One region of the Caloramator mitchellensis genome, then DNA from elsewhere that is predicted to be linked to it. Evidence: predicted binding sites of a transcription regulator. Region 1 holds the regulator's gene; each other region holds the start of a gene.

Region 1 (6,245 bases):
TGAGCAGGTTGATATAGACAAGGCAATACTTCACTCGGTGGAAATCACTAAGCCTAAGTGGGCATATGAAGCTCAAGTAGAGCAGAAAAAGATTGAAATGAGGTTGAATTTGCGTTCAGGTTCATTTATTGAAGGGATAACTACAGAGGTTAGAGAAATATTCGTAAACTTAATTTCAAATGCTGTTGATGCGATGCCAAATGGAGGACAAATCGAAATTGAGTCATATAATGAAAAGGATGTCGTGATAATTAGAGTTAAAGATAATGGAATAGGAATGAATAATGAAGTGCTATCAAGAATATTCGAACCATTCTTCACTACTAAGAATGAACGCGGAAATGGATTAGGGTTGCATATTGTTTACAATATAATTAATTCTATGAAAGGAAATATAGAAGTAAACAGCGTAGAAAATAAAGGAAGTGAATTTATTATCCGATTCCCAAGAAGGGCGAGAATGCTTAATGATGAAGAAAAGATAATTAGTTCAATAAATCAGAAAAGACTAAACATACTAGTAATAGATGATCAAAGTCAGGTTGCAGCTGTAGTTTCAGAGATGCTTGAGGTGCTTGGCCATAACACACAGGTTGTAAACGATGATGAGAAAATAATCGAAACATTCGATAAAAATAATTTTGATGTTGTAATATGCGACCTTGCAATGCCTAATATTACAGGCGTTCAGATATCAAAGATGATAAAGCAAAGAAAAAAAGATGCAGCATTTATTTTAATGACAGGCTGGCTAGGAAAGCTGAAGAACGATGACCTTGATTGTGTAGATTATATTATCAACAAGCCTTTCTCAATTGAAGAATTAAAGAAAGCATTAAATGAAATTCAAAAATCAATAGATGAAGAAGAAGCTGTCTCTTAAAGGAGACAGCTTAATTTATCTATTTAATAGTTTTCTGAAAACTCATTTAAACATTGATATCAAAGTTTTTTGGTATTGTAAAATAAAATAATTCTTGGGATTAATTCAATAGTTCTTCCCATTTCTCATATAATCTACTTAATAAGTCTTTATTAGAATTAAGTTCCTTTGTGATTTGGACAACCTTATCCGGTTCAGAATAAATATCTGGCTGGCAAAGAAGGCTTTCAAGGTCGCTTATTTTTGATTCAAGTGATTCGATTTGCTTTTCAATATCCTTTATTTCGTTTTCTTTTGCCTTTTGCTGTTCCCTTTTTTCGCGTTCTTTTCGCCTTTCGTCCTTTATTTGTGTTTTAGTTTTCCCAACAGTGTTTATAACAATTTCATCCGAATTGGTATTCTTTTTTTGAATATAGTAATCGAAATTACCGATAAATTCAGAGAAGGTGCTACCGTCAAACTCTATAATCTTGTTGAATATTTTGTTTAGAAAGTATCTATCGTGGGAAATAGCAAATATAGTTCCTTCATAATCCATAAGGGCATTTTCAAGAGCTTCCCTTGATAGAATATCAAGATGGTTTGTAGGCTCGTCTAATAAAAGTAGGTTAGGTTTTTTAAGCATGACCTTCAGCATTGAAAGCCTTGCCTTTTCTCCACCGGATAGCGTCGATATAGATTTAAACACATCATCCTTAGTAAATAAAAATGCTGCAAGGTAATTTCTGATTTGAGTGGTTGTAAGGTTTGGATATTCATCCCAAACTTCATCGATTACCGTTTTATCTTCTGATAAATTGCTCTGTTCCTGGTCATAGTATCCTATCAATACATTTTTTCCTAGTCTAACAAACCCTGCGTCTGGCTCTATAAGTCCACAAATTATCCTAAAAAGGGTAGTCTTTCCCTTTCCATTTGAGCCTATTAGAGCAACTCTTTCACCACGCTTAATAAAAAGCGATAAATTCTCAAACAGAGTTTTATCTCCAAAGGATTTTTTAATATTTTCAAGGCTTATTACATCATTTCCACTTTGGAATTTAATTTCAAATTTGATTTTAACGCTGTTTTGGAATACTTGAGGTTTTTCTATTCTTTCTATTCTATCAAGCATCTTTTCTTTGCTCTCGGCCTGCTTTATGCTTTTTTCTCTGTTGAAGGACCTAAACCTTTCAATCATCTCCTCAAGTCGCTGTATTTCTTTTTGCTGTAGCTCATAATGTTTTAGTTTTTCCTCTAACCTGTTTTGTCTTTCATTTATAAAATATGTGTAATTGCCGTTGTATTCTTCAATTGTTCCATTTATAAGCTCAAATGTTTTTGTGGTAATAACGTCTAAAAAGTATCTGTCGTGTGAAATTATTATACAGGCGCCTCTATATTCCTTAAGGAATTCTTCTAAAAATTTAATTGCCTCTAAATCAAGATGGTTGGTAGGCTCGTCAAGGAGCAAAATGTCAGGATTTTTTAAAAGGAGCTTTGCAAGTGATAATCTTGTCTTTTGACCGCCTGATAGATTTACCACGCTCTTAGTAAAATCTGAAGATGGTATTCCAAGACCTGTTAAAATTCTTCTTACTTGATTTTCAATCGAATAACCATCGAGCATGTCAAATTTGTCTAATAAAATTCCATATTCATTTAAAAGCTCGCTATGCTTTTGCTCATCCTTTTCACTGGAAATCAACAATTCAAGTTCTCTCAATCTATTTTCGATATTTTTGACATTTTCAAATACCTTTAGCGCCTCTTCAAATACATTGTTTGTTATTTCGAATTCAATGTTCTGGCTTAAGTAGCCTATTGTCTTATCGTTAGAAATAAAAAGAGCTCCATTATCAGGCTCGATTTGCTTTGATAATATTTTAAACAATGTGGTTTTACCTGCACCGTTCTTACCAACGAGTCCAACCTTTTCGCTATCTTCAATTTTTAAATTTATATCTTTTAAAATAACATCTGTTCCGTATGATTTTGAAATATTTTGGGCTTCTAATACTACCATTTTTCCACCTCAGAATTAAATTTACGAGTATATTATATAATTACGAAGAAATAAAGTCAAAATATAGAATTTAAAGGCATAAATTATTTCACAAGTATTCACAAAATTTTAATTTTGCTATATAATTAAATAAAAATGCTACAATTTTTTTTAAGAACAAATGTTAAAATATAAACAATGGGTTAGGTGATATAATGAGTAAAAAAACAGTAATATCGATGGCTGTTATCAGAAGGCTTCCAAAGTATTATAGGTATTTAGGAGAGTTATTAAGAAATGACATTGAAAGAATATCATCAAAGGAATTATCTGAAAGAATAGGTTTTACAGCTTCTCAAATAAGACAGGATTTGAATAATTTTGGTGATTTTGGCCAACAGGGATATGGATACAATGTCAGAGCGCTAAGGGACGAAATAGGAAAAATACTAGGACTTAATAAGGAATATAAAACAGTTATCGTTGGGGCCGGAAATATAGGTCAGGCAGTAGCTAATTACACAAATTTTGAAAAGTTAGGTTTTCACCTGATAGGTATATTTGATAGGAATCCTAAATTGATTGGGATGGGAATCAGGGATATAGAAGTTCAGGATGTTGACAATCTTGAATCATTTTTAAAGAATAATCCTGCAGACATTGGTATTATTTGTGTTCCAAAGGAACAAGCACAAAGAATAGCAGATGCATTTGTAAAGTCGGGAATTAAAGGCATATGGAACTTTGCACCTACTGATATTGCTGTTCCAGAAGATGTAATAGTTGAGAATGTTCATCTTAGCGAAAGCCTTTTGACACTTAGCTATAGACTTAATGAAAGTGAATTGTTTAAGGAAAAAATTGGGCGTTGAATTACGCCTTTTTTTTATTTATAATTAACGTAAATATATGTCGAAAATTTAAAAAATAAGGGGGTAGTGGGGAGTTGAAGAAAATTTCGTCGAAAATATCGTTCTCTCTCGTCATTTTTTTAATCGTTACACAAGTCTTATATATTGATGTTAAGTCTGCTACAACAAGCTTTAAGCAGTATAAGGTTCAGATAATTGCTAATTATTTAAACATTAGGAGCAGTGCAAGTACTTCAGCAAAGATAGTCGGCAAGTATACAAAAGGGACTGTTGTTACCGTAATAGGAAAGTCTGGAAGCTTTTTAAAAACCTCAAAGGGATATATTTATAACAGTCCAAATTATTTAAAGACTGTATCGACAAATTCTGGGGCAAGCTTTAAGCAATATAAGGTTCAGGTAATTGCTAATTATATCTATATAAGAAGCAGTGCAAGCACTTCAGCAAAGATAGTCGGCAAGTATACAAAAGGGACTGTTGTTACCGTAACAGGGAAATCTGGAAGCTTTTTAAAAACCTCAAAGGGATATATATATAACAGTTCAAGTTATATAAAAAATTATATCCAAAGCACTTCGACCTTTACTTCTTACAAAGCAGTAGTAACTGCTTCAACATTAAATATTAGACAAGCCCCTTCTACAACAGCCGCCATAGTTGGGAAGTATTACAAGGGCAATATAATTGCTATCATAGGAAAATCAGGAACATTCCTAAAGACAAACAAGGGATATGTTTCTTCACAATATGTTGCAAAATATACTCCAAGCAGGGAAGAAAATCCTTTGGTTGGAAGATTTATAAGGCTTAAAGAAGATGTCACGATGTTTAAGACATTGGATGGAACGCTGGATGACAGGCTTTTGCTTGCGAATGAATCATTCAAAATACTTGGAATAGAAGGCGATTTTTATAAAATTATAAAGGGAAGTTCAATCGGATACGTCCACAAAGATAAGGTGGATTTACTTGACAACATTCCAAATGATAAGTTCACATTAGCATGGCAGTATATATACGACAAGAGTAGAAACTCAAGAACCTATGATGAAGACACCGATTATATAAATATTAAATCTTCACAGACAGGGCTTGATGTTGTTTCACCTACCTGGTTTGATATGACAGGAGATTATAGAAATGTTTCAAGTATAGATGTTATAGACAATGCAGACCCAGAATATATAAAAAGGGCTCACAACAATGGCTATGAAGTTTGGCCAAGGTTTGTTGAATTTGATGCCGATAGAGCTTACGCAATGTTTACAAATGCGACAGTAAGGAAAAAAGTAATTAGCAAGGTTGTTTCGCTTGCCAGAAGTTATAACGTAGATGGAATAAACATTGACTTTGAAGCATTAGGAACGATAAGCGCAAACAAGGATTTGTTCACTGCATTTGTAAGGGACCTATCTGCTGAGCTTAAAAAATATAACATGGTTGTATCAGTAGATGTTGTTAGAATTTCAACTTCCCAGACATGGTCAAAGTGGTATGATAGACAAGCCCTCATAAACTATGTTGACTACATGATTCTCATGGCTTACGACGAACATGTTGCATCATCAACGACAGCTGGTTCAGTAGGGTCTTATCCATGGGTTAAGGATTCAATAGAAGAGTTAATAGAAATTGGAATACCAAAGGAAAAATTAGTTCTTGGGGTTCCATTTTACCTAAGATTATATAAGCTAAAGGTAGTAAATAATCCGTATGATTCAGTTGTCTTTACAAAGGCTAATTACTATGTGTATTCGAGTAATTCAACTTCAAGCACAAAGCTGCAACCGGCTAATATAGGTGATTCCTATAAATTGTTGGGAGAAAGTTCAAATTGGTATAAGGTTGAATTTAATGGAGGTATTGGATATATTCCAATGACTGTTTCAATAAAGGTGCCAGCTAATACTATTAAAGAATTTGTAGTATCCTCTTCGGCTATATCAACGAATACAGCCATGAATTATATGCAACAATATGGTGGACGAATGTTTTTTGACAGTAAGGCACAGCAAAACGTTGTTACCTATAATGCAGATGGATATAAGTATATAGTTTGGCTTGAGGATAATACTTCTATGGGCTGGAGAATGGACCTAGCAAATCAATTTGATTTGCCTGGAATTGGTGCCTGGAGCCTTGGATGGGAAGATAGAAGCATCTGGGATGTTATTAAAGAAAAAATAAAATAGGTGCCTGTCACTTGATTTCTTGACTTCTTGAGTTGTATGCCAATTTGGACAAATAATTATAGAAAATTAGTTTAATTGTTAAAGTGGTATAATTCGTTAGCTCCCAAATATCAGAATTTATACTTTATATAGTTTATAATACCGTGCAGAAAATTTTACTGGATTTTCTGCAATGAAAAATAGTTCAAGTTTTATTCACTGCAAAAGAATAAATTTTCAAGACGTCAATCGGAAGATTATGATTGACGTTTTTTTTGTGGCGCGGAATTCGCGATAGCTTGGTGTTGAAAGTTCGCTGTGGCTGCGGAGTGGAA
Region 2 (6,245 bases), 180 kb from region 1:
TCTGGCAATTTTTCCTCAGTTTCAGGCTCTCTATATATCTTTTCATCAACAATTCTTCCCTTAACAACGTGCTCTGCAACAATTTTTCTTGCTGCATCCTCGTCAACCTCAACATAGAAAATATTATCAGGCATGACCTTAACAATTGGCCCCTTTTCACAAAAACCAAAACAACCTGTCATAAGGACATTAACTTCATCCTGAAGATTTGCCCCTTTTATTCCTTCCCTTAAAACTTCCAATACTCTGTTGCTATTAGATGCCTGACAACCCGTTCCTCCGCACACCAAAAGCTCCATTCTAACTGCCATTTTATCGCCTCCTATCCTCTTAAAACCCATTCTCTAATAACTTCTCCGCCTTTTACATGCCTTCTCACGATTTCCCTTCCCTTTTCAGCATCAATCTTGCCATAAAGAATTGGGCTCTGACCTGGGAATCTAACCTCAACCGTTGGCTCAGCATAGCAAAATCCCATACATCCCGTTTGAACGACTATTGCATTATCTAAATTTTGATTCCTAACTTCTTCAACAATCGCATTTATCGTATCCCTTGCACCGGCTGCTATCCCACACGTCGCCATTCCTACAAGAATCCTTATCTTGTTCTCCTCTGCCTCTCTGTTTTGCAAAACATCCTTATACTTATCGCGAATCTGTTTGAGTTCTTCTAAGGACTTAATCATATGATTAACCTCCTGTTATAATAATTTATTATAAGCCTCAAAAAAATTTTATTCCGTCGCCTCTTTATACTCATCCAAAATTCCCTTGACATCCTCCACCTTAACCCTTCCAAATACCTTTCCATCAACAATAACCACAGGCGCCAATCCACATGCTCCAACGCACCTTAGCGTATCAACTGTAAACATCCCATCGCTCGACATGTTCCCTTCTTTAATATCAAGCTCCTTCTTAATCTCTTCCAAAATCTTATCAGCACCCTTAACAAAACAAGCAGTCCCAAGACAAACATTTATAACATGCTTTCCCCTCGGCTGCATCGTAAAATACGAATAAAATGTCGTAACTCCAAAAACCTTCGCCGCCGTCACATTGAGCTTTCGCGCAATAAAAAGCTGCACATCCTTTGGCAAAAAACCAAAAATCTCCTGAGCCTTATAAAGAACCCCTATCAACGCCCCTTCCTTCTCAGTTATCGAGTCGATATACTCCTCAAGCTGTCTTAGCTTTACCTCGTCAACATCATACTTTGCCATCGTATCCCTCCTTTTTGGTGACATTCACTTGATTTCTTGACTTCTTGATTTGTTTGTCAATTCAAACAAGCTGTCATATATGAATAAAAAAGTTACACATATTATTATTTTTCATTATCAAAAAATTTATAAAAAATTTGTCTCAACATGTTTATTTTATCCAATAATGGTTATAATTACTTAATGGAGGTGTTAATGTGTCAAGATTGCCTCGAATAATTTATAAAAATGCAATTTATCACGTATATCAAAGAGGAAACAATAAAGAAGAAATTTTTAAAAATCCAAAGCACAAAGCCGTATTTTTAAAGCAGATAAAGGATTACAGACAGGTATTTGATTATGAGCTTTTAGCCTACGCTATAATGGACAATCATTACCACTTAATGATTAAAGCTGGAGAGAGTTCGATAAGTCAAGTTATGTTTAACATCAATAATTCATTTTGCAAGTATCTAAATGAAAACGAAGATAGAGTCGGTCACGTGTTTGCCGGAAGGTTTAACGCAAAAGTTGTCGAAGACGAGGTTTATCTTTTTACTTTGCTACGCTATATTCATAGAAATCCCGTAAAAGCCGGGTTATGCGACGATGTGAATAAATATAAATGGTCGAGCCATGTTTTTTATAAATATGCTATTAATAACAATTTTATCAATACAAGAGAAATTTTGCAATATGCTTCCCCCGATTTAAAAGAGTCTATCAGATTTTATAATAATATAGTTGGCTTTGATAGCGAAAATGATTTTGAAAAGGATTATGAGACTATTAAATCGACATTTTTCCCAGACCAGGACGAAGCAGCTGTATTACCTGAGATATTAATTGAAAAGAAAATTTTCAGAAAATCTTTGGAAGAGATTTTTAACGAACTGTTTTCATCAGAAGATGTTAAAAAATTCATTATGGCAGGTTCAAAAAGCCCAAGACTTACAAAGTATAAAGTAGAGTTTATTAAAAAGGCTTTAAATTATAAATACACATTAAAGGAAATAGGAGATTTTTTAAAAATTAGCGAATCTGCAGTATGCAGGTTAATTAATAAATCGCTGAATTGAGAATCATTTTTATATTTGTAATATGTTTAACAGCGTATTCTAACCAAAATGCAAGTTTTCTACTTCATCTTAATGATGAATTTTTCTAAAATAGTTCAACCTCTCTTATATAAAGGAATGGCATTTTAAATTAGCATCCCCTTCCCTTAAAAATGCCATTCCCTTTTTTCATTTTTAAATTGTCAAACAATTCAAGAAGTCAAGAAATCAAGTGAATGTCACCAATAGGTGTGCCACGACACCTGCTGCTAAGCCGCCGATTGTGTGGGCGAAGATAGCTTTGTTGGTAAGCTGCCTTGATTCAAGAGCATCCATCATTGCAACGTGAGTTGAAAGATAACCACTCCAGCACATTCCCATGGCTGTAAACACAGCAATTTCGTTAGCTCCAATCAATCCCTGCTGCAAAAATTTAGGAACAAGTCCAATTGCAGCACCTACTGCTCCGAGAGCAGTTATAGGAAATGCTATAGCCTCTGGGTTTTTGAATCCCAAAAGCGGCTTTAATATAAAGCTTAGCTTTTCCCCAATCCACGGAAGCACCGGAACCCCCTCGTAAGCAGCGCCTGTATATACCCCACCCTTTGGTGAATTAGTGAGCATCATAACAAGAGTGCATATTACAATTACTCCAGGAATTATCGAAAGCCCCATTTCAACTCCAGTTTTACCTCCATCCAATATCGCCTCAAGCGCCCTTTGAAAAATGCTGCCGCTTCTTATTTCTCTAAATTTAGTCAAATCAATTGACTCTTCACCTTCATATGCCATTTTCTCCGTTCCATATTCCTTTTTAGTAAAATGCATCATTATTCTAACGCTTACTATGCTTCCTACAACTGCACCAATATTCCCAATTATCGCTGGAAGTATGAAACTTTGTCCTTCAGGAGCCTGTGAAATCATAAATGTTGTCACAATAAGCCCCATTCCAAATGCAGTTCCAAGATTAGTGAGTGCAGGAATTTGATATCTCTTAAAATATCTTGCAAAACCTTTATCCTTTGAAAGAGTAATTATTGCTGGATTATCCGAAAGATAAGTTGTTATAACTCCAATACTCGCGGCACCCGGCATGTCATAGAGCGGCTTCATCAATGGCGATAATATTTTATTAATAAGCGCAACCACTCCAAATTCAGTCAAAAGTGCACCAAATGCTCCCGCAAGAACAGCTATTGCCATAATAAAAAACACTGTGTTAATCAAGAGGTCATGAGCTGTTTTCATCATAGTGCTAAACATATTTGCAATCCCCATAGTTTTGGATAAAAATAAAAAAGAACCTGAAATAATGGCAATAAAAATAAATGATTCAGCATTTACTGCCTTTACAATTTTTTTGTCCACATAACTCCCCCCCATGTGATACTAAATAAATTTTACCAGATAATACACACTGCAACAATATTTGTTAAGTAGTTGACAAAAGATAAAATAAAAATTCACCCCAGAGATTAACTTTGGGATGAATTTTTAAAATATATATTAGGGATGAGGGGGGCTATTTTAAATTTATATTAAGTTATATGGCAAACAAATTTATTTAACTTCCAGACTCACTCGATTCTGGTTCTGGATATATTACAGTCGGATTTTCATTATTTTCTCCTACTCCAATCTTCAATGTGTTATCATTAATGTTGTAATTATAATAAAAATCATAATTAGCATTTTGTTTTGGCTTTAAACTACTAAGATTCTCTATATAATTAGAAAGAGTGTAATTAGTAGTATCCGTAAAAATGTTATTTTCGACCTTTGCCCATCCTGTGGTTGCGCTTAGTTCCGCTCCTTCAGCCATCGCCTCCTGTATAGCAACTGCAATCGTCTTTGCTGTCAACAAATCTGCAGTTTGCTTTGACTTTTGCAATGCCTTCATAGTCTGAGGAGCTGCAATGCTAACAATAATTGACATAATAGCAAGAACTATAATCATTTCAAGCAAGGTAAAACCTTTTTTCTTCAAACTAATACACCTCTTTTCACAATTTACTCTTGATACCCTGTTGAAACAATTTTATTATAAATCACTCAAACTCATTATTTTTCTTTATCTACCACCTCTTCTCTTGTAATCTATTTATGATTATTTCCATATTTTAGCATTTTAAACATCAAACTAAAAAATTTATTAAAATTTTTTTGGGAATTTTAATAACTTCTCTTAAACTTTTTCATCTATTTAGATTTATTTCCACTTTTTTCATATTCTAAACATGCAACAAAAAAATTTTTCAAAAATTTTTATAAAAATTTTAAACGAAAAAAAGGACTGCATTGCAGCTTTTCTGCTTTGCAGTCCCTATATCCTAACCCTTAAATTGTCAAACAATTCAAGAAGTCAAGAAATCAAGTGAATGTCACCTATTTTAAAGTAAACTTATATATATATTCACTTGAATAACCATTTTTATTATTTATTACAACTACCTTCAAATAATAATCTGTAGATGTTTGTCCAGGTGCAAGAGTATTTATAACCGTGCCCTGAGCTGCATCATGCCATACGAGTTCGCCTACATACTGATATTTTACGTAGAATGAATAATCTTTGCTTAAATCTCTCGAATCGCCTTCCTTTATCCATTCAAAAGCTCCACTTGTAGTAGCTTCAAAACCTTCTAAAGTCACACTTCCAGTTGTCGTTGATAAAATATTTTTTGTAGATGCATCAGGGTCAGAAGAATATATCTTATAATCTCCATCAGTAATTCCCTTAGATTTATATAAAGCACCGATATAAGTTGTAGGATCACTTCCAGCAGTTAACCTTATTTGTGGTGTTTTATTTGTATCAATATTAAATGTAATTGATTGGCCAGTTGTAGAAATCGTCGCTGGTTTCAATAGGTTATCTTCATAATTTATATTCACTTTATAGGTTCCTGGAACTCCTGATACTTCTTCGCCTTCCCAATAACCGTTATTCAAATAGAAATTATAGGTAATAGCCGCTGAATTTCCTACTGAAGTATTTGTTATAGTTCCTTTTACAACTGCTGATAGCACAGGGTCATATTTTACTCTTACCTTTGCACTATACGCTGTTAAATTTCCATTTGTTTCGGCTTTTCCAACAACACCATATAATTCCGGTGCAGGTGGTTCAACAGAACTGTTAAACACCTTAACTCTAATATTCTGTGTTGCTATATCTTCGCTTCCATTCTTTAGCTTCAACACCATATTTAAAGTTGAGAGCCCTGATGCTGTTGTAATATCAGTTAATTTTACAGATGCATCCGTTGTTGAGTTGCTAACATTGGTGCTTCCATTAATATCTAAGCTATAACTTACTCCAGAACTTCCGCTTGTAGTTACATTAATTTTTACATTATCTGTTCCTACAAATCCTGCATTTGCAATATACTTGGCTGTTAATGTATTTGTAAGTTCATCAAAATTAAATAAGTTATTATCCTTGCTGTCAAATACCTTATAACTTCCTGCAGTAACAGTAATTTGAGGCATTTCAACGAGTGGAACATAAGCAATTTGTCCTGGCATCTTATTTAAACTTGGAATAAATCTCACTAAAACATAACTCTTTCCATATAGCAATGTCTTATCAGAGATTAACTCCTGACTGGATATCCAATTGTTCCCGTCAAACGAGCACTCAATTAAACTATTCAATCCACTGAAGGAACTTGTATTAAAGTTATAGGCCACAATAGGTTTTTGTTGTGCAAGGAAGGTATATGGATTAGATGGACTCTTTAAAGTATTGTCACTATAATATGCAATCTTTAAAAATTTATTTTCTCCATCCACTAAATTCTCAACTGCACTCTTTGGTATATCAAAATAGTAGGAACCGTTCACACCTGAAGATCCTGAAGTTGTAGTATAATTTGAAATATTATCATTCGCATTGCTTACAAACCCATAGCCAATATTCGGGCTCTTTCCAGTAAATGTAACCCTATATTTATTTGAACTACTATCATATTCTG
Region 3 (6,245 bases), on a different contig from region 1:
AATACCTTTCCAAATTCAAGTGGGATACCAAAACTACTCATAAAAGTTGCTACACCGCTAGCAAATATAACTGCAGGCGTCCCTTCTGCCTTAGATACATAAGCTATTGATATTAGAGCCACTATTGCTACCATACTTTCAATTAGCATAGCACCATATCCTACTAACTTTGCATCTTCTTCTTTATCTATTTGTTTAGCTGAAGTTCCTGAACTCACAAGTGAATGGAAACCTGAAATAGCACCACATGCTACTGTTACAAATAAAATTGGGAACAAATATTGAGCCCCAGCCTTTGTCGTGACTGTAAATCCCTTAAACGCCGAAAGTTGTAATGTTGGATGCATTACAAATATACCTAATAGACCTCCAAGAAGCATTGCATATAACATGAATGAATTTAAATAATCTCTCGGTTGAAGTAGTAGCCAAACTGGTAGTGTTGATGCAAGGAAGATGTAGATTAATAAGATTGCATACCACGCATTTTTAGAAAGTGCAACAAATGGGAATTTATATCCTATCCATACTGCAAGGAATAGTAAAGTTACTCCTACAACTGTTGACACAGCCAAGCCATAATTCTTTCTATAAACCATAAATCCAAATGTAACAGCAAGTATCATAAATAACATTGATGAAGTTGCTGCAGCAGGTCCAGATTGATACCCTTGAACCTGAGGGTTATATGCGAATGCAGAAGCAACAATATCTGTAAATGCAGCAACTATAAGCACAAGAGTCAACCATGCAAAAATGTTGAAGAGCAGTTTTCCTTTGCGTCCTACGTTAGCTTCAATTATTTCTCCAATTGATTTACCTTCGTGTCGAATCGATGCCAAAAGTGAACCAAAGTCATGGACACCCCCTACAAAAATTCCACCTATAATAATCCAAAGATAAACTGGTAGCCAACCAAATATAGCAGCTTGAATAGGTCCTGCTATAGGTCCTGCCCCTGCAATTGATGCAAAATGGTGCCCTAATAAAACCTTTGAGTTGGCTGGAACATAGTCAATTCCGTCGTATTTTGTGTGGGATGGAGTTTGTCTTTTAGGGTCAATACCCCACTGCTTTGCCAGGTATCCTCCGTATAGAGTATAAGCGGCAAAAAATAGGATTGCGCCAATAATAACAAGCCAGAGTGAATTCATAAAAAATCCCCCTTTTATTTATTTGGTGTTTCAAACACCTTTTTAACCCCTTTACCCGCTTTGTTTGTGTAAACTCTCATATTAACTAGGTCAACGAGCAATAATCTAATTTCACTCCAACCATGTAAATAAAACATATAGCTCTTATTATACTTAAATTTTTCAACAAATTGCTGGATTGCTTGATTAGATTTTTCGGTCAATATTACTCCTGTAATCGCAGTAGACATATGATAACGATTCGGCTTTATCAGAAGATTGGAAATTCGTATCAGTTCTTTTGTAAAATGCTCAACTTCAACTAAATCCCAATTATTTGCTTGTTTTATAAATATAAATTCATTATTCTCATATCTATCGATAACATCTTTTTTAGTTAAAAAGGTTCTTTGATTTATTACTCTATATTTTGCAAACAAATCACAATTAAACCCTGATAGTTCCACATTTTTTTCTATATCAAAATGCTTTTCAAGAATTTTTTCAATGTTAGAAAGATAATTTTGTATCTCCATAACAATGACCTCTCATTAGTATTAATATTAATAATAATTTCTATATATTCTATTTATTTCCTTCTGCAAAAAAATTAAATTTTTATTAAGTTTACTTAAAACCATTGTTTAATAATTAACTCTTTTTAAATTTATTGAAGTTAATTGGCATGTCATTATCAGTTGTTTAAACAAAAAAACCAGGAGAAAATTATGGCTATCAAATTTTCTCCTGGTTTTTTATTTATTAATTTATTATTTTTTCATTCATGCTGCCTGTTCTGTATCCATGCACATCCAAAGTTACATAGGTAAATCCAATTTCTTTAAATTTGTCTCCAACAAAATCTAAAATCTCAACATTAAAGAATCTTTCCCTTTCCTGTGCTGCTACTTCTATCCTTGCAATTTCACCATGATGTCTGACCCTTACCTGTTTAAAGCCTAAATCCAAAAGTATTTGCTCCGCCTTTTCAACCATTTTAAGTTTTTCTTCTGTAATTTCATGCCCATAAGGAAATCTTGAAGATAAGCATGCAAAGGATGGCTTATTCCATGTCGGCAAATTCATTCTTCTGGATAATTCCCTAATATCTTCTTTAGTTAGTTGTGCCTCTTTAATTGGACTTACTACATTTAATTCTTTTGCAGCCTTCATACCTGGTCTATAATCATTTAAATCATCAAAGTTTGACCCATCGGCAACATATTTAATGCCATACTCTTTAGCAACATCATATATCTTTGAGAATAGTTCCCTTTTGCAATAATAACATCTATCAATAGGGTTCTTTGAAAATCCTTCAATTTCTAACTCCTCAGATACAATAACTATATGTTTAACACCAAATTGCTCTGCATACTTTTTTGCCTCATTGAATTCCCTTTCAGGATATGTCGATGAAGTTGCTGTTACTGCAATTACATTTTCTCCAAGAACATCATGTGCAACCTTCAGCAAAAATGTGCTGTCAACCCCTCCGGAATAGGCAACTGCAACGCTGCCTAATTCACTTAATATGTTTTTTAATTTCTCAAACTTTTGTTCTAAAGTCATTTTTTATCCTCCTGTCTAAAATAAATACTCATTCATGCTTTATATATTGTTAAAATAAATTCTTCCCCATACTCTTCGAGTAGCGGTTCTTTTGCTCCTGCCTCCTTCATTTTCTTAAGTATCATTGGTATTCCTCTCCCTAATTGGTCTATATATCTCATGTTTTCCATATACTTAACAAGGAAAGGATTTCGTGAATAGGAAACTCCAATTTTCATCTTATCTATTGTTACAGTATTTGGAAGTCTTCCAGGACTTCTAAACTCAATACGGTCGTCAAACATAAATACCCTTATTTTTGAACCGCTGATACTGTAATTTCTGTGCACAAGAGAGTTTACAATGGCTTCCCTCATAACAATCATAGGGTATTCTTCTTTATCCTCTCTTTTCAAGCCATTTATTACAGATGGAACAAGCATATTGTTTTTTATAACAATCATCAATTGTTCAGCAATATCTTGAATTCTTCCAGTTATTATCTTTTTATCAATTAGTTCATCAGTAATTTCATTGCCTTTAAAATGAGCAAAACTTACTCCATTCTGCGGAAGATGTTTTTCAGGATTTTTTCCAAATATAAGTAGTCCACCAACAGTGCAAAGTTTTCTCCCATCAACATCCTTAAGTATGTCAGCATTAATAAGTATTCTCTCCACAGATTCTGAAGGCTCATCAAACAAATCAAATGTATTATACTTCATAAAATAATCCCTAATAATATCAATGTTTAAATCTTTTATGGAAGTTCCTTCAACAGGAGAAATATCAAAATGAAAACTTCCGCTTGCTTCAAATAACCTCAACAATTCCTCTTTTGTTGCAATCCTCTTTGTGCTTCCTACCCGAATGTAATATTTATGATCAGAAGTATAGTATGGCTTATTAAGTCCTTTTGCTTTTATTTCTTCTTCTTTGAATTCAATATATGAATTCTCTCCATTTTGTATTATCTCCTTTATTTCGTCTGTTGTCATATCAACCCTCCCATTAACAATATTGCATTAAGATGCTTTTCACAATTAATTTTTCATATGATCAGTAAAATTTCTTCAACAATAGTATTATAATTTCCTTTTCTTTATTTTGCTAATAATTAGCCCTGAATTCAAAAATATCTGTCATTCTAGTCCAGTTTTTATATTAATATTATAGCATAATAAAACTTCTGTATATATGTCTAATTCCAGATATATCATTCTTTTTAATGTTTTTGAAATCAAATAAAAAAAAATCCCGCAGCAAATATAGATTTCTCTTTCATTTGCTACGGGATTTTGGTTCAAAGTTTGTCTTATAAAGTGAAGTTTATTATCATGGATTAGACTTAATTCAATTATATTCTACAACAAAATTACTAATAAATTACTCAACTGTTACTGACTTTGCAAGGTTTCTTGGCTTATCTACATCGCAGCCTCTCTCAACTGCTGTATAGTATGCAAGAAGTTGAAGTGGAATTACGCTTAACACTGGTGCTAAAATTGGCAGTGTTTTTGGAAGATATACAGCAACATCTGAAACCTTTGCAATATCGTCGTTTCCTTCAAATGCAAATGCGATAACATGTGCACCTCTTGAAACAACTTCCTTAATATTGCTTATTGTCTTTTCAAACAGTTCATCCTGAGTTGCAAGTGCTATAACTGGAATTCCCTTTTCAATTAAAGCTATTGTTCCGTGTTTTAATTCTCCTGCTGCATATGCTTCAGCATGAACATAAGAAATTTCCTTTATCTTTAGCGCTCCTTCAAGAGCAACAGCAAAGTCAAGACCTCTTCCAAGATAGAACATATCTTTGTTTGTATGGTGTGCATAGGCAAACTTTTGGATTGTTTCCTTTTGTTCAAGAATTGCCTGTGCCTTTTCTGGAAGCTTAAGCATTTCATCTCTAATTTCTCTGTATTGTTCTAATGTTACATTTCCATTCAATCTACCAAAATGAAGTGCTATCATATACATTGCAACTAATTGAGTTGTATATGCTTTTGTTGAAGCAACTGCAATTTCTGGGCCAGCCCATGTGTATAATACATCAGATGCTTCTCTTGCAACTGAGCTTCCAACAACATTTGTTATAGCAATAACTCTTGCTCCATTTTCTTTTCCAAGTCTTAGAGCAGCAAGAGTGTCTGCAGTTTCACCTGATTGGCTTAAAACAATCATCAATGTGTTGCTATCTATAATTGGATTTCTGTATCTGAACTCTGATGCAAAATCAACTTCAACTGGGATTCTTGCTAACTTCTCAATTACATACTTTCCAACAACTCCAGCATGGTAAGCTGTTCCGCATGCTATAACGTAAATTCTATTTATTTTTTCTAAATCTTCCTTAGTTATCTTGATTTTATCAAGAATTATATCATCGTTGTCAGCCATAATTCTTGAAGTCATTGTATCCTTGAGAGCCTTTGGCTGTTCATAAATCTCTTTTATCATGAAGTGTTCATATCCACCCTTTTCAGCAGATTGAGCATCCCAAGTTACGTGGAAAACTTCTTTGTTTACCTTCATACCTTCAGTAGTATATATTTCAACATTGTCCTTTGTTAAAACAGCTATTTCCTTGTTATCAAGCAGATAAACATCCCTTGTATATGGCAATACTGCAGGAATATCTGATGCTATGAAGTTTTCTCCATTACCCTTACCAACTATAAGTGGGCTGTCCTTTCTAACAGCAATTATCTTGCCAGGTTCATTGCTGCAAACTATACCAAGGGCATATGAACCATCAAGCTTTGACACAGCCTGCATAACTGCCTTTAAAAGGTCTCCATCATAGTAGTAGTCCAAAAGATGAGGTAAAACTTCTGTATCAGTTTCAGTCTTAAATTCATATCCTATCGATGTCAACCATTCTTTCAACTTAATGTAGTTTTCAATTATACCGTTATGAACAACGCTTATTGTAAAGTCTTTGTTTGAATGGGGATGTGAGTTGACATCCGATGGCTCTCCGTGGGTTGCCCATCTTGTATGGCCAATTCCAATTGAACCTTCTAATGGATTGCTCTTTAATCTTTCTTCAAGGAAGGCAAGTCTTCCTTTGCACTTTTCTACGCTTATTTTTCCTTCGTTAAGTATAGCAACACCGGCTGAATCGTATCCTCTATATTCAAGCTTTGATAAACCTTCTATAAGAATTGGAACCGCTTTTTTTGGTCCTATATATCCAACTATTCCGCACATAATAGGTCTCCTTTCGAAATTACAAATTAATAAAATTCTACTGAACTCGATTTAAAATTTTCACAAGTTATCATCTGATTTTTAAAGCAACTATTCATAAATAAACTTTTCAACCTGCTTCCCTTTTGTCCCAAGGATTGCTCCATGGTTTTGTGGGTTAGCTAACGGTGGTCAGCCGCAGGGCATCCGCCGAAAATTCGATCAACCCTGTCCTCGTCAGCTTATAATTGACAAACAACTCAAGAAGTCAAGAAATCAAGTGAATGTCACCTATAAGCCCCGGCGCTTTTACTAGTAGCAGTAAACTGTTATCGCCTCCTCCCATATAAGATAATATAAGAACTT

The links. Region 1 encodes Rex, which represses fermentation and respiration genes when NADH is low (regulators of the CRP and FNR family bind a similar motif). Its sites were predicted from a motif close to ATTGTTAANNNNTTAACAAT; they were not measured.
Region 2: a site for Rex is predicted at 3,697-3,716, ahead of ABG79_RS03130 (CD0519/CD1768 family membrane protein). Genes of this name have one in related genera too.
Region 3: a site for Rex is predicted at 1,773-1,792, ahead of ABG79_RS04720 (DUF8052 family protein). Genes of this name have one in related genera too.

What each region holds. Positions count from the first base shown of each region.
Region 1 is NZ_LKHP01000002.1:135,494-141,738, reverse strand. Features, by position in the region: gene ABG79_RS02265 (ATP-binding protein) at 1-883, shown strand, start outside; gene abc-f (ribosomal protection-like ABC-F family protein) at 984-2,888, opposite strand; gene ABG79_RS02255 (redox-sensing transcriptional repressor Rex) at 3,083-3,739, shown strand; gene ABG79_RS02250 (SH3 domain-containing protein) at 3,814-5,931, shown strand.
Region 2 is NZ_LKHP01000002.1:310,835-317,079, forward strand. Features, by position in the region: gene ABG79_RS03110 (NADH-quinone oxidoreductase subunit NuoF) at 1-311, opposite strand, end outside; gene ABG79_RS03115 ((2Fe-2S) ferredoxin domain-containing protein) at 323-688, opposite strand; gene ABG79_RS03120 (NADH-quinone oxidoreductase subunit NuoE family protein) at 737-1,225, opposite strand; gene ABG79_RS03125 (transposase) at 1,423-2,286, shown strand; gene ABG79_RS03130 (CD0519/CD1768 family membrane protein) at 2,494-3,651, opposite strand; gene ABG79_RS03135 (prepilin-type N-terminal cleavage/methylation domain-containing protein) at 3,833-4,255, opposite strand; gene ABG79_RS03140 (DUF5050 domain-containing protein) at 4,654-6,245, opposite strand, start outside.
Region 3 is NZ_LKHP01000004.1:107,312-113,556, forward strand. Features, by position in the region: gene ABG79_RS04715 (carbon starvation CstA family protein) at 1-1,154, opposite strand, end outside; gene ABG79_RS04720 (DUF8052 family protein) at 1,169-1,669, opposite strand; gene larE (ATP-dependent sacrificial sulfur transferase LarE) at 1,896-2,705, opposite strand; gene ABG79_RS04730 (ATP-binding protein) at 2,738-3,682, opposite strand; gene glmS (glutamine--fructose-6-phosphate transaminase (isomerizing)) at 4,071-5,900, opposite strand.